Regions from separate parts of the Microlunatus sp. YIM B11417 genome, predicted to be linked through region 2. Evidence: riboswitches for the same ligand, from Rfam matches in the RefSeq annotation. Region 2 holds a riboswitch; the other holds the start of a gene.
The links. Region 2 has a riboswitch for S-adenosylmethionine ahead of thrC (threonine synthase). Riboswitches for the same ligand answer to the same signal wherever they lie in the genome.
Positions count from the first base shown of each region.

Region 1: linked by a shared signal. The riboswitch ahead of AC6CCG_RS29095 (aminotransferase class V-fold PLP-dependent enzyme) and the one ahead of thrC (threonine synthase) in region 2 are both predicted to bind S-adenosylmethionine.

Region 1 is NZ_JCAMPJ010000009.1:89,658-95,188, reverse strand. It holds gene pyrR (bifunctional pyr operon transcriptional regulator/uracil phosphoribosyltransferase PyrR) at 1-382, opposite strand, end outside; gene AC6CCG_RS29105 (hypothetical protein) at 471-779, shown strand; gene AC6CCG_RS29100 (DUF5130 family protein) at 766-1,152, shown strand; gene AC6CCG_RS29095 (aminotransferase class V-fold PLP-dependent enzyme) at 1,265-2,629, opposite strand; SAM riboswitch class IV at 2,676-2,778, opposite strand; gene AC6CCG_RS29090 (hypothetical protein) at 2,892-3,782, shown strand; gene leuA (2-isopropylmalate synthase) at 3,947-5,531, shown strand, end outside.
Region 2 is NZ_JCAMPJ010000001.1:473,217-478,747, forward strand. It holds gene manA (mannose-6-phosphate isomerase, class I) at 1-602, opposite strand, end outside; gene AC6CCG_RS02295 (Gfo/Idh/MocA family protein) at 602-1,603, opposite strand; gene AC6CCG_RS02300 (DUF3263 domain-containing protein) at 1,788-2,096, shown strand; gene AC6CCG_RS02305 (aminoglycoside phosphotransferase family protein) at 2,129-2,929, shown strand; gene AC6CCG_RS02310 (hypothetical protein) at 2,907-3,323, opposite strand; SAM riboswitch class I at 3,440-3,551, shown strand; gene thrC (threonine synthase) at 3,565-4,845, shown strand; gene AC6CCG_RS02320 (ubiquitin-like small modifier protein 1) at 4,842-5,117, shown strand; gene AC6CCG_RS02325 (ABC transporter permease) at 5,132-5,531, opposite strand, start outside.

The sequences.
Region 1 (5,531 bases), on a different contig from region 2:
GGTCGACCAGCACCGCGAGCCGTACCGCACGGGGCCGACCAAGATCACCGAGCGCGTCCAGCGCCGCGCGCACCGTACGCCCGGAATAGAGGACGTCGTCGACCAGCACCACCGTCGTGTCGTCCAGGTCCACCGGCAGCCGGGTCTGGGCCGGCGCCCGGGTCGGGTTGCGGCGCAGGTCGTCCCGGTAGAGCGTGATGTCGAGCGCCCCGACCGGGACCTGGACTCCCTCGACGCCGGCGATCGCCTCGGCCAGCCGCTCGGCCAGCGGCACGCCGCGGGTCGGGATGCCGAGCAGCACCAGACCGTCCGCGCCGCGGTTCGCCTCCAGCAGCTGATGCGCCATCCGGGCACACGCCCGGGAGATCTGCTCGGCGTCCATCACCACTCGGGAATCCGCCGCGGACGCGTCGGCTGCGCGGTCGGACACGGTGCCTCCTTCTGGGGCGTGATCGACTACCGTATGGGGCGTGAGTGAACTGCTGAGCATGGTAGTGCCCCTCGAAACGCTATCGGGCTGGCCCGAGGTCGCGAACCCGACCGTCCTGCAGACGCTGGGCGTGCTGGTGGGCATCCCGGGGCTGGTGTTCCTGGCGATCTTCGCGCTGGGCAAGGCGCCCTCGCTGATCCGGGCCAACCAGCGGCAGTCGCTCGCGGTCACCGAGCCGATCTGGCTCGGTCGCGGTGCCGAACCGGCTCAACTGGAACAGGGCGCCACCGCCGGTGAACTGCCCGCCGCCCCGGCGGCCGAGGTCGGAGGCGCAAGTGCCCGCTGGTAACGATCTGACCCCGCAGCAGCTGCACCGGATCGAGCAGGCGGTCGCCAACGCCGAGTCGGTGTCCGGGCTGACCTTCTCCGTCTTCATCGGCGTCGCCGAGGAGGATTCCCGGCGGTACGCCGAGCGGCTGCACGCCGGGCTCGACGACCCGCGCCATTCGGTCCTGGTGCTCTGCGACCCCGGCTTCCGGGCGCTCGAGATCGTCACCGGTGCCGAGGCGCGGCGTACGCTGGATGATCTTGAATGCCGGCTGGCCGCGGCGAGCATGCAGTCCTCGTTCGCCGGCGGCGACATCGTCGGTGGCCTGGTGCTCGGCATCCAGCAGCTCGGCGAGGCGGCCCGCAAGCCGCGCACGCTGCACGTCAACCCCTGACACCTCGGTGCCCTGAGCCTGTCGAAGGGCCGCAGTCCAGTGCCCTGAGCCTGTCGAAGGGCCAAGCCAGGTCATGCCGTGCCCTTCGACAAGCTCAGGGAGAGTTGTGACGTCAGCCGCGGCAGCCGGTGCCTCCGGTCTCCAGCTCGGGCAACCAGTCCGGCGCCGGGCGTGGGTCGGGCACCGGCTGAATCCGTCCGTCCACCTCGCCGTAGCTCCAGCTCGGGCCGTCCGTGATCAGCCGGTGCAGGCCGGTCAGCAGGGCATCGACATCGGCTGACGAGGAGCCCAGCCCGACGCTGACTCGGATCGCCCCGTCGGCGCAGCCCAGCCGGTTCAGCAGCGGATGGGCGCAGAACTTGCCGTCCCGGACCCCGACGCCGTGCTCGGCCGACAGGTAGGCCGCCACCAACCCCGCGTCGAAACCCTCGATCGTGAACGCGACGATGCCGACGGTGTCGGTGCTGTCGTCGAAGATCCGCAGCAGCCGCGCGCCCGGCACCTGGGTGAGCCCGGCCCGCAGCCGGTCGGTCAGCGCCCGCTCGTGCCGGTCCCGGCGCAGCCGGCCGAGGCCGGTGAGGGTGCGGCAGGCCGCGGCCAGGGTGACCGCGCCGAGTACGTTCGGGGTGCCGCCCTCGTGTCGGGCCGGGCCGGTGGTCCACTCCGTGTCGTCGGTACGGACCCGGCGGACCGCACCGCCGCCGGCCAGGTAGGGCGGCGCCGTGTCCAGCCAGTCGGACCGGCCGACCAGGACCCCGGCGCCGAACGGGGCATAGGTCTTGTGGCCGGAGAAGGCCAGGTAGTCGATCCCGGTGCTGGCCAGGTCCACGTCCCGGTGCGGCACCAGCTGGGCCCCGTCGACGGCGAGCCGGGTCCCGGTCCGCCGGCACAGCTCGGCGATCCGGTCCAGTGGCAGCGTCTCGCCGGTCACGTTGGAGGCGCCGGTGATCGCGAGCAGGCCGACCTCGGGCCGGGCGAGCTCGGCGGCCAGCAGGTCGAGGGTCGCGGCGATGGTCGGGCGGGCGGTGAGCACGGTCGCGCCGCGCTGCTGCCAGGGCAGCAGGTTCGCGTGGTGCTCGATGTCGAGGCAGACCACGTCGAGGTCGGCCGCGACCGCCCGGGCCAGCAGGTTCAGGGCGTCGGTGGTGTTGCGGGTGAAGATCACGTGGTCGTCGGCGCGGGCCCCGGTCGCCGCGGCGACGGTCCGGCGGGCCTGCTCGTACGCGGTGGTGCTGGCGGCCGACGCGTAGCCGGCGCCGCGGTGCACCGACGCGTAGTAGGGCAGGGCCCGGCCGAGCTCGTCCAGCACCTCGGTCAGGGCCGGCGCGCTGGCGGCGTAGTCGAGGTTCACGTACGGCGTGGCATCGCCGTTCACCAGCGGGACCACGAGGTCGGCGCCGCTCACCGTACGCAGCGGAGCGATCGACGGCAGACACCGCAGGTCGGTGGCGGTACGGGATTCGATGACGACGGACATCGCCGGACTCCTCACGGTCGTGGGGCCTCGGACGATCTTCCGGTACGGCCCGCGCTTGCCAAGGGTGGCCGTGTGTTCACCCGGGGCACCCCGCCGCGGAGGAGGGTTGCCGACCAGCAAGCCGGGGCTGAACGCTGGTACTCGTCACACGTACTGCTGCCGACCATTGCAGCCGACGGCACCGCGGCGACGCAAGCCGATTGGCCACATTTTGAGAAGGGTGTCCGATTTATGAGACTGCCCGGTCGCTAGGGTGACCGCCATGGATCAGGGCATCTCCGCATTGATCATCGTCTGCGGGTTCGTGATCGGGTTCGTCGGGATCGCCGTCGCCAGCCTGCGCCGCAAGCGCCGGTTGCGCGCCGAGTGTGACGACCTCGGCCGCCGGCTCGGCGCACGCTGGTTCACCGCGGAACTTGGGCTGCCGTTCGGGCGGGTGGCCGACCCACTGACCGGCGCTTCGTACACCGGGACCGGCAAGCCGTTCGACTACGCCTTCGCCGCCGAGTACCGCGGCCGCCGGGTGGTCCTGCTGGAGTATTCGACGCAGACGGTGTCCAACGGCTCGACGAGCCGGGTCGTGCATCACTCGATCCAGGTGCTCGGACCGCAGACGGTGCCGTTGAAGATCGTCTCCCGAGCCCTCGGCCTGCCGACGATGTTCTTCGGCGGGTTGACCGAGGTCGCGACCGGGCACAGCCGCTTCGACGAACAGTTCCAAGTGCTGGCCGCCGATCCGGCGAGCGTCGCCGGCGCCGTGCCGCCGGCGGTGATCGACTGGCTGCTGGCCCACCCGGAGGGGCGGTCGATGATCACCTTCGCCGGTGACGGCTTCGAGATCGCCGTGCCGGGTCCCTTGCCTGGTTGGGATTCCACCCGCACTCTGAACCAACTGGCCGACCTCGCCGACGTGTACGAGTCCGGTGCCGTGCACCCGAGCCGGCGGCTGGAGCTGACCCCCCAGTCGCCGCCCGGCAACAAGGCGCTGTCGGCCGTCGCGGGCTGCCTGATCGGCGCCACCGTGATCTTCTGGATCACGGCCTTCACGATCAGCAATCCGTCCAGCGGCCTGGTCGTCATCGCCGTGCTGGTCGGCCTGGTCGTCGTCGGGGTCCTGCTGAACCGGCTGCTGGCCCGCCGGCGGCGCCGCTGAGGCCGGGTGGCCAAATCCGGGTCGGTGTGGCTACAGTGGGCGCCATGACCCTCTGGTCGCTCCTCCTTCGCTGCCGCAGCGAGGCCCGCTAAGGGCTGGCACCCTCGCTGCGGAGTTCGTGCGTCCAGCCGAACAGGAGTTCACCCAGCAGCGAGGAACCTTTCATGACCAGCAACACCACCCCGGTCGGCGCGACCCGTCCCCAGTCCGTACCGGTGCAGCAGCCCAGCCCGATGCCGTTCCAGCGTTATCGCGCGTACACCCCGATCGCCCTGCCCGACCGCACCTGGCCGGAGCAGCAGATCACCAAGGCCCCGCGCTGGCTGTCGACCGATCTGCGGGACGGCAACCAGGCCCTGATCGACCCGATGACGCCCGCCCGGAAGCTCCGGATGTTCGAGCTGCTGGTGCGGATGGGCTACAAGGAGATCGAGGTCGGCTTCCCGTCGGCGAGCCAGACCGACTTCGACTTCGTCCGCCAGTTGATCACCGAGGAGCGGGTCCCCGAGGACGTCACGATCTCGGTGCTGACCCAGGCCCGGGAGGACCTGATCGAGCGGACCGCCGAGTCCCTGGTCGGTGCCAAGACCGCGACGATCCATCTCTACAACGCGACCGCGCCGCTGTTCCGGCGGGTCGTCTTCAAGATCGACAAGGCGGAGTGCCTGGCGCTGGCCACCCGCGGCACCGAGCTGGTCGTGAAGTACGCCGAGCAGCACCTGGGCGACGTCGAGTTCGGGTACCAGTACTCGCCGGAGATCTTCACCGGCACCGAGCCGGAGTTCGCGGTCGAGGTCTGCAACGCCGTGATGGACGTGTGGCAGCCGGGTGAGGGCCGGGAGATCATCCTGAACCTGCCGGCGACGGTGGAGATGTCCACCCCGAACACGTACGCGGACCTGATCGAGTGGTTCGGCCGCAACGTCCGCAACCGCGAGCACGTCGCGATCAGCCTGCACCCGCACAACGACCGCGGCACCGCCGTCGGCGCGACCGAGCTGGCCCTGATGGCCGGTGCCGACCGGGTCGAGGGCTGCCTGTTCGGCCACGGCGAGCGTACCGGCAACGTCGACCTGGTCACGCTGGGCATGAACCTGTTCTCGCAGGGCATCGACCCCAAGATCGACTTCTCCGACATCGACGAGATCCGTCGCACGGTGGAGTACTGCACCAACCTGCCGGTCCATCCGCGCCATCCGTACGCGGGCGACCTGGTGTACACCGCCTTCTCCGGGTCCCACCAGGACGCGATCAAGAAGGGCCTGGAGGATCTGGAGTCGAAGGCCGAGGCGCAGGGGATCGAGGTCTCCGAGATCGCCTGGGAGGCGCCCTACCTGCCGATCGACCCGCACGACGTCGGGCGTACGTACGAGGCCGTGATCAGGGTCAATTCCCAGTCGGGCAAGGGCGGCGTGGCCTACATCATGAAGAGCGAGCACGCCCTCGACCTGCCCCGTCGGCTGCAGATCGAGTTCTCCCAGGTGGTCCAGACCCGGACCGACTCCGCCGGCGGCGAGATGACGCCGGACGTGCTGTGGGAGATCTTCTCCAGCGAATACCTGGACCCCGAGGCGCCGCTGCATCTTGATCATGTGATCGGCGCGACCAGCAGCGAGGCCGGCGACACGGTCTCCGCCTGGGTGATCGACCGCGGCGAGGTGAAGGAGGTCGGCGGCGACGGCAACGGCCCGGTGTCGGCCTACGTCGACGCGGTGTCCGCCCTCGGCTACAAGGTCCGGGTGCTGGACT
Region 2 (5,531 bases):
TTCGGCAGCCGGAGCACCCGGCCGAACACCTCGGCCAGCGCCTCCGGGCCGCCGTCGGCCAGCGGCGCCACCAGTTCCAGCGCCGAGTCGACGCCGAGCCGCTCGAAGAACCCGTACGTCTGCACCGGGTCGCGGAACCCGCACAGGGCCTGCACCGGCGCCAGCGCGCAGAACGCCTCCGGCTTCGGCCAGTCGTCCCGGTAGGTCCGGTTCGGGGCGTCCCGGTCGATCCCGGCCGCCTCCTCGCGGGCGAAGCCGATCTCGGCCTGCTCCCGCGACGGATGTGCCTGCAGGGACAGCGGGCGGGCGGCCGCCAGCACCTTCATCAGGTACGGCAGTCGCGGGCCGAACCGCTCGACCGAGGCCGCCCCGATCCGGTCCGCCGGCGCGGCGGCGAGATGGTCGGCCAGAACCTCCCGGTCGCCGGAGTCGGGGTCGCCGACCCAGCTCGGGCCCTGCGGGTGCGCGCCCAGCCAGAGCTCGGCCTGCGGTTCCCCGGACGGCGTCGTACCCAGGAATTCCGGGATCGCGGTGCTGGATCCCCACGGGTACGGCTGGATGGTTCCGGTCAGTCTCTTGATCATGGCGAGTTCAGTCGTCATCAGGGCTGGGCGACCTCGACGCCCGCGATCCAACGGTCAAGGGTGCGCATGCTGGCCAGCGTCGACTCCCAGGGCACCATCGGCGAGAACTGCTCGCCGGCCCGCAGACAACGCATGACCTCCTGCGCCTGGAACGTGTAGCCGCCGCCCGGCCACTGGCCGATCAGGATCTCCGGCTTGGCGTCCCGGTCGGTGCCGCGGCGCAGGGCCAGTTCCGGCGGCCGGATGAACTCGTCGATGATCAACTGGCCGTTGGTCCCGAAGATCTCCAGCCGGGTCGGCAGGTTGGCCTCCAGGCTGCAGGTCACCGATGCCGTCGCGGCCGGACGGCCGTCGCGCGGGTAGTAGCCGAGCAGGGCGGAGGCGTGGGTGTCGACGTCGGACTTGGTGAGGTTGCCGTACCCGATCACCCGGTCCGGCTCGCCGAGGAACAGTTCGGTCAGGTGGACCGGGTAGACGCCGAGGTCGAGCACGCCGCCGCCGGCCTGCTCCGGGTCCAGCAGCCGGTGCGAGTCCGGACCGTCGAAGGCGAACCCGAACGAGGCCGAGATGTGCTTGATCTGGCCGATCTCACCGGCGGCGACCAGGTCGACGGCCTGCCGGATCAGCGGGTTGGTCCGGGTCCACAGGGCTTCCATCAGGAACAGCCCACGCTCGCGGGCCCAGGCGATCAGCACCTTGGCGCGCGGCTCGGAAACGGTGATCGGCTTCTCGATCAGGACGGACTTGCCGGCTTCCAGGCAGATCCGGGTCGACTCGAAGTGGTCGCTGTGGACGGACGCGATGTAGACCACGTCGACGTCCGGGTCGGCGGCCAGTTCGGCATAGGAACCGTACGAGCGGGCGAAGCCGTGCTGGCGGGCGAAGGCGTCGGCCTTCTCCTTGGAGCGTGACCCGACGGCGACCAGTTCGGCCTCGTCCGGGAGCAGCGCCAGGTCGGACGCGAACACGCCGGCGATGTGGCCGGCCCCGAGAATCCCCCACCCGATGCGATCCGTCATGCCCACCATCAAACCGCATCCGGACCGTCTGTGGTGCTCGGGTGAGGCGGACTTGGGAACCGCTTGCTACGCTCGGCCACGGCCGTCGCGGACGTCCCGGCCCGGTTTCGCCGGGATTCCGGGGCTCGCGGGGGCCACGGCGCGGTGAATGACATGGCTGTGATTCCGCCCTACTATGAGGAACATGGTCGCCGCGACGAATCCCCAGCAACACCCCGTCGACCCCACGGAGACGTTGAGCGAACGCGATTCCGACATCCTGGCCTTCGAGCGCCAGTGGTGGAAATTTGCCGGCGCCAAGGAGCAGGCGATCCGGGAACGCTTCGGCCTGTCCGCGACCCGCTACTACCAGGTGCTGAACGCTCTGATCGACCGTCCGGAGGCCCTGGCCCACGATCCGCTGCTGGTGAAGCGGCTGCGCCGGCTGCGGGCCAACCGCCAGCGCGAGCGCTCGGCCCGCCGGCTCGGCATCGACCTCAACATCGACGCTTGACTCCTCGCTGAGCTTGCCGGAGGGCGGGCCCGTTGAGTGCGTACGCGGCCGAACTGGCCGACCTCTGGCAACTGACCCTCGGCCCACGCCTGCCCGGCGGTTCGGCGGGCGAGGTCCGCTCCGTGACCAGGGCCGACGGCACGCCCGCGGTCCTGAAGATCTCGAAACCCCACCGCGAGGCCCGGTACGAGCCCGATGCACTGGCCGCCTGGAACGGCAACGGCGCGATTCGCCTGCTGGACCGCGACGACACCGGTTGGGCCATGCTGCTGGAGCGCTGCGAGCCCGGAACAACGCTGGCCGCCGCCGGTCCGACGGTGGCGCTCGACGTCCTGATCGAGCTGCTGCCGCGGCTCTGGATCACGGCCGACGGACCGTTCGACACCCTGGCCGAGGAGTCCCGGCTCTGGCTCGACGACCTGCCGCGGGAGTGGCAGGAGTCCGGCCGCGCCTACGACCGCCGCCTGCTCGACGCCGCCCTGGAGTTGCTCGCCTGGCTGCCCGGCAGCCAGGGGGAGCAGGTGCTGGTGAACCAGGACCTGCACGGCGACAACGTGCTGGCTGCGGAACGGGAGCCGTGGCTGCTGATCGACCCGAAACCGCTGCTCGGCGAGCGCGAGTTCGCGGTCGCGCCGATCGTCCGCTCCGGCGAACTCGGCTTCTCCCGGGCCGAGGCGGTGGGACGGCTGGACCGGCTCTGCGGCGACCTCGGCCTGGACCGCGACCGCGCCAAGGGCTGGACCATCGCGCAGACCATGGCCTGGGTGATGGACGAGGACGGACAGCCCTGGGCGGGCTCGCTCGAGCTGGTCAGGTGGTTGCTGGCGGACTGACGTACCCGCCGCTCTCCAGGCCGGCCTGCCGCTCGAAGAAGTTGCCGAGGGCGCGGTCGCCGGTGCAGAGCATCGACCAGCCCAGACAGGCCGAGTACGCGAGCAGGAACGGCAGGCCGAGGCAGTAGAGCCACTGCCAGGTGTGGCCCTCCTCGTGCTCGAGCAGCCGCGGGTTGCGGCGCAACTGCTCGTCCCAGCTCTCCCGCGCGATGACGACGTTGCCGACCGTGAAGGCCGCCGCGTACGGGAAGCCGAGCCGGTACCCCTCCGCCAGCAGCAGCCCGCGCGGGCCCGAGGTCACCCGGGCACCGCCGATGCGGGCCGCCAAAAGCCCGAACGGCGTGGACAGATTGATCGCGTTGCCGATCCGGCGCAGCTGATATCGCAGCTCCATCGGCCCTCCGCTCCGCCGCCTGGTCCACCATGTGGGCACTGGTCTTGCGATCCGAGAAAGGATTCGGGATTCCTCCGTCTCGGACCTTACGCTGACAATCGCTCCTTCATACGGGGCACTCATCAAGAGGGGATGAGGGATTCGGCCCTGAGACTCCCCGGCAACCGGCCGACCGACGGACACGGTGCCACTTCCGACTCGGCGACAGTCGACCGAGAAAGATGACGAAGGACGTGATCGCGTGACCACGGCTACCGCCACCGAAGCACCCGCCGGCTGTCGACCCGGAGCTTTCGGCAACGCCACCCATCTGATCTGCCGGGCCTGTGGCGCCACCGGCCCGCTGGGCCCGTTCTATGCCTGCGTGGAGTGCTTCGGCCCGCTCGAGGTCGGGTACGAGTTCCCGGCCGTGACCCGGGCCGACCTCGAGGCCGGCCCGAAGAGCATCTGGCGGTACGCGCCGCTGCTGCCGGTCCCGGCCGACATCGCCACCTTCCGGTCCACCGACCCCGGCTTCACCCGGCTGGTCGACGCGCGCAACCTCGCCGATGATCTTGGTCTGCGGCAGCTCTGGGTGAAGGACGACTCCGGCAACCCGACCCACTCGTTCAAGGACCGGGTGGTCGCGGTCGCCCTGTCCGCGGCGCGCGAACTGGGCCTGAAGGTGCTGGCCTGCCCGTCCACCGGCAACCTGGCGAACGCGGTCGCCGCGGCCGCCGCCCGGGCCGGCATCCGGTCCGTCGTGCTGGTCCCGGAGAACCTGGAGCGGCAGAAGATCCTGGCCTCGGCCGTCTACGACACGACCTTGATCGCGATCGAGGGCACCTACGACGACGTGAACAAGCTGGCCAGCGAGATCGCCGGCGAAGAGGAGGGCTGGGCGTTCGTCAACGTCAACGTGCGGCCCTACTACGCCGAGGGTTCCAAGACGCTGGCGTACGAGATCGTCGAGCAGCTGGGCTGGCGGATCCCGGACCAGATCGTCATCCCGGTCGCCTCCGGTTCCCAGCTGACCAAGATCGACAAGGGCCTGCAGGAGTTGATCAAGCTCGGGCTGGTCGACGAGAAGCCGTACAAGATCTTCGGGGCCCAGGCCACCGGCTGCTCGCCGATCGCGCAGGCCTACCGGGCCGGCCACGACGTGGTCCGCCCGGTGAAGCCGGACACGATCGCCAAGTCGCTCGCGATCGGCAACCCGGCCGACGGCCCGTACGTGCTGGACACCGTGCGCCGCACCGGCGGCGTGATCGCCGACGTCGACGACGAGACCGTGGTCGCCAACATCCAGCGGCTGGCCCGGACCGAGGGGATCTTCGCCGAGACCGCGGGCGGCGTGACCGTCGGCGTGACCGCGAAGCTGATCGCCGACGGCGTCCTGGACCCGGAGGCCGAGACCGTCGTGATCAACTCCGGCGACGGGCTGAAGACGCTGGACGCGGTCGCCGACAAGGTCGGCCCGAAGACCACCATCCCGCCGCGTTATGAGGCGTTCGAAGATTTCTGGAAGGATGAGCGTCCATGACGGCATCGGTACGCATCCCGACCATCCTCCGGACCTACACCGGCGGCGCCAAGGAGGTCACCGCCGACGGCGCGACCCTGGCCGAGGTGCTCGACTCGCTGGAGTCGGCCCACCCCGGGATCAAGGAACGCGTCGTCGACGAGGCCGGCGAGTTGCGCCGCTTCGTCAACGTCTACGTCGGTGACGAGGACGTCCGGTTCGTCGGCGGCCTGGACGCCAAGGTCTCCGACGACGCCAAGATCTCGATCATCCCCGCGGTCGCCGGCGGCTGACCGCCGGGACCTGATCACGGGGCGGTGAGCGCCTCGGTCGGCGACAGCCGGGAGGCCCGGACGGCGGGGTAGAGCCCGGCCAGGCAGCCGATCACCAGGGTCGCGCCGAGGCCGAGTCCCATCGCCCACGGCGGCACCACGGTCGGCCAGCCCTGCAGGTTGGCGTACGTGGCGGTCACCCCGATACCGAGCAGCAGCCCGGCGGCGCCGCCGATCGCGGACAGCAGCAGCGCCTCGACGAGGAACTGGGACCGGATGCTGCCCCGGGTCGCCCCGAGGGCCCGCCGCAAACCGATCTCGCCGCGGCGTTCCAGCACCGAGATCACCATCGTGTTGGCGACCCCGATCCCGCCGACCAGCAGCGCCACCGCGCCGAGGCCGAGGAGCAGGCTGTTCAGGGTCGTGTCGGCGGCC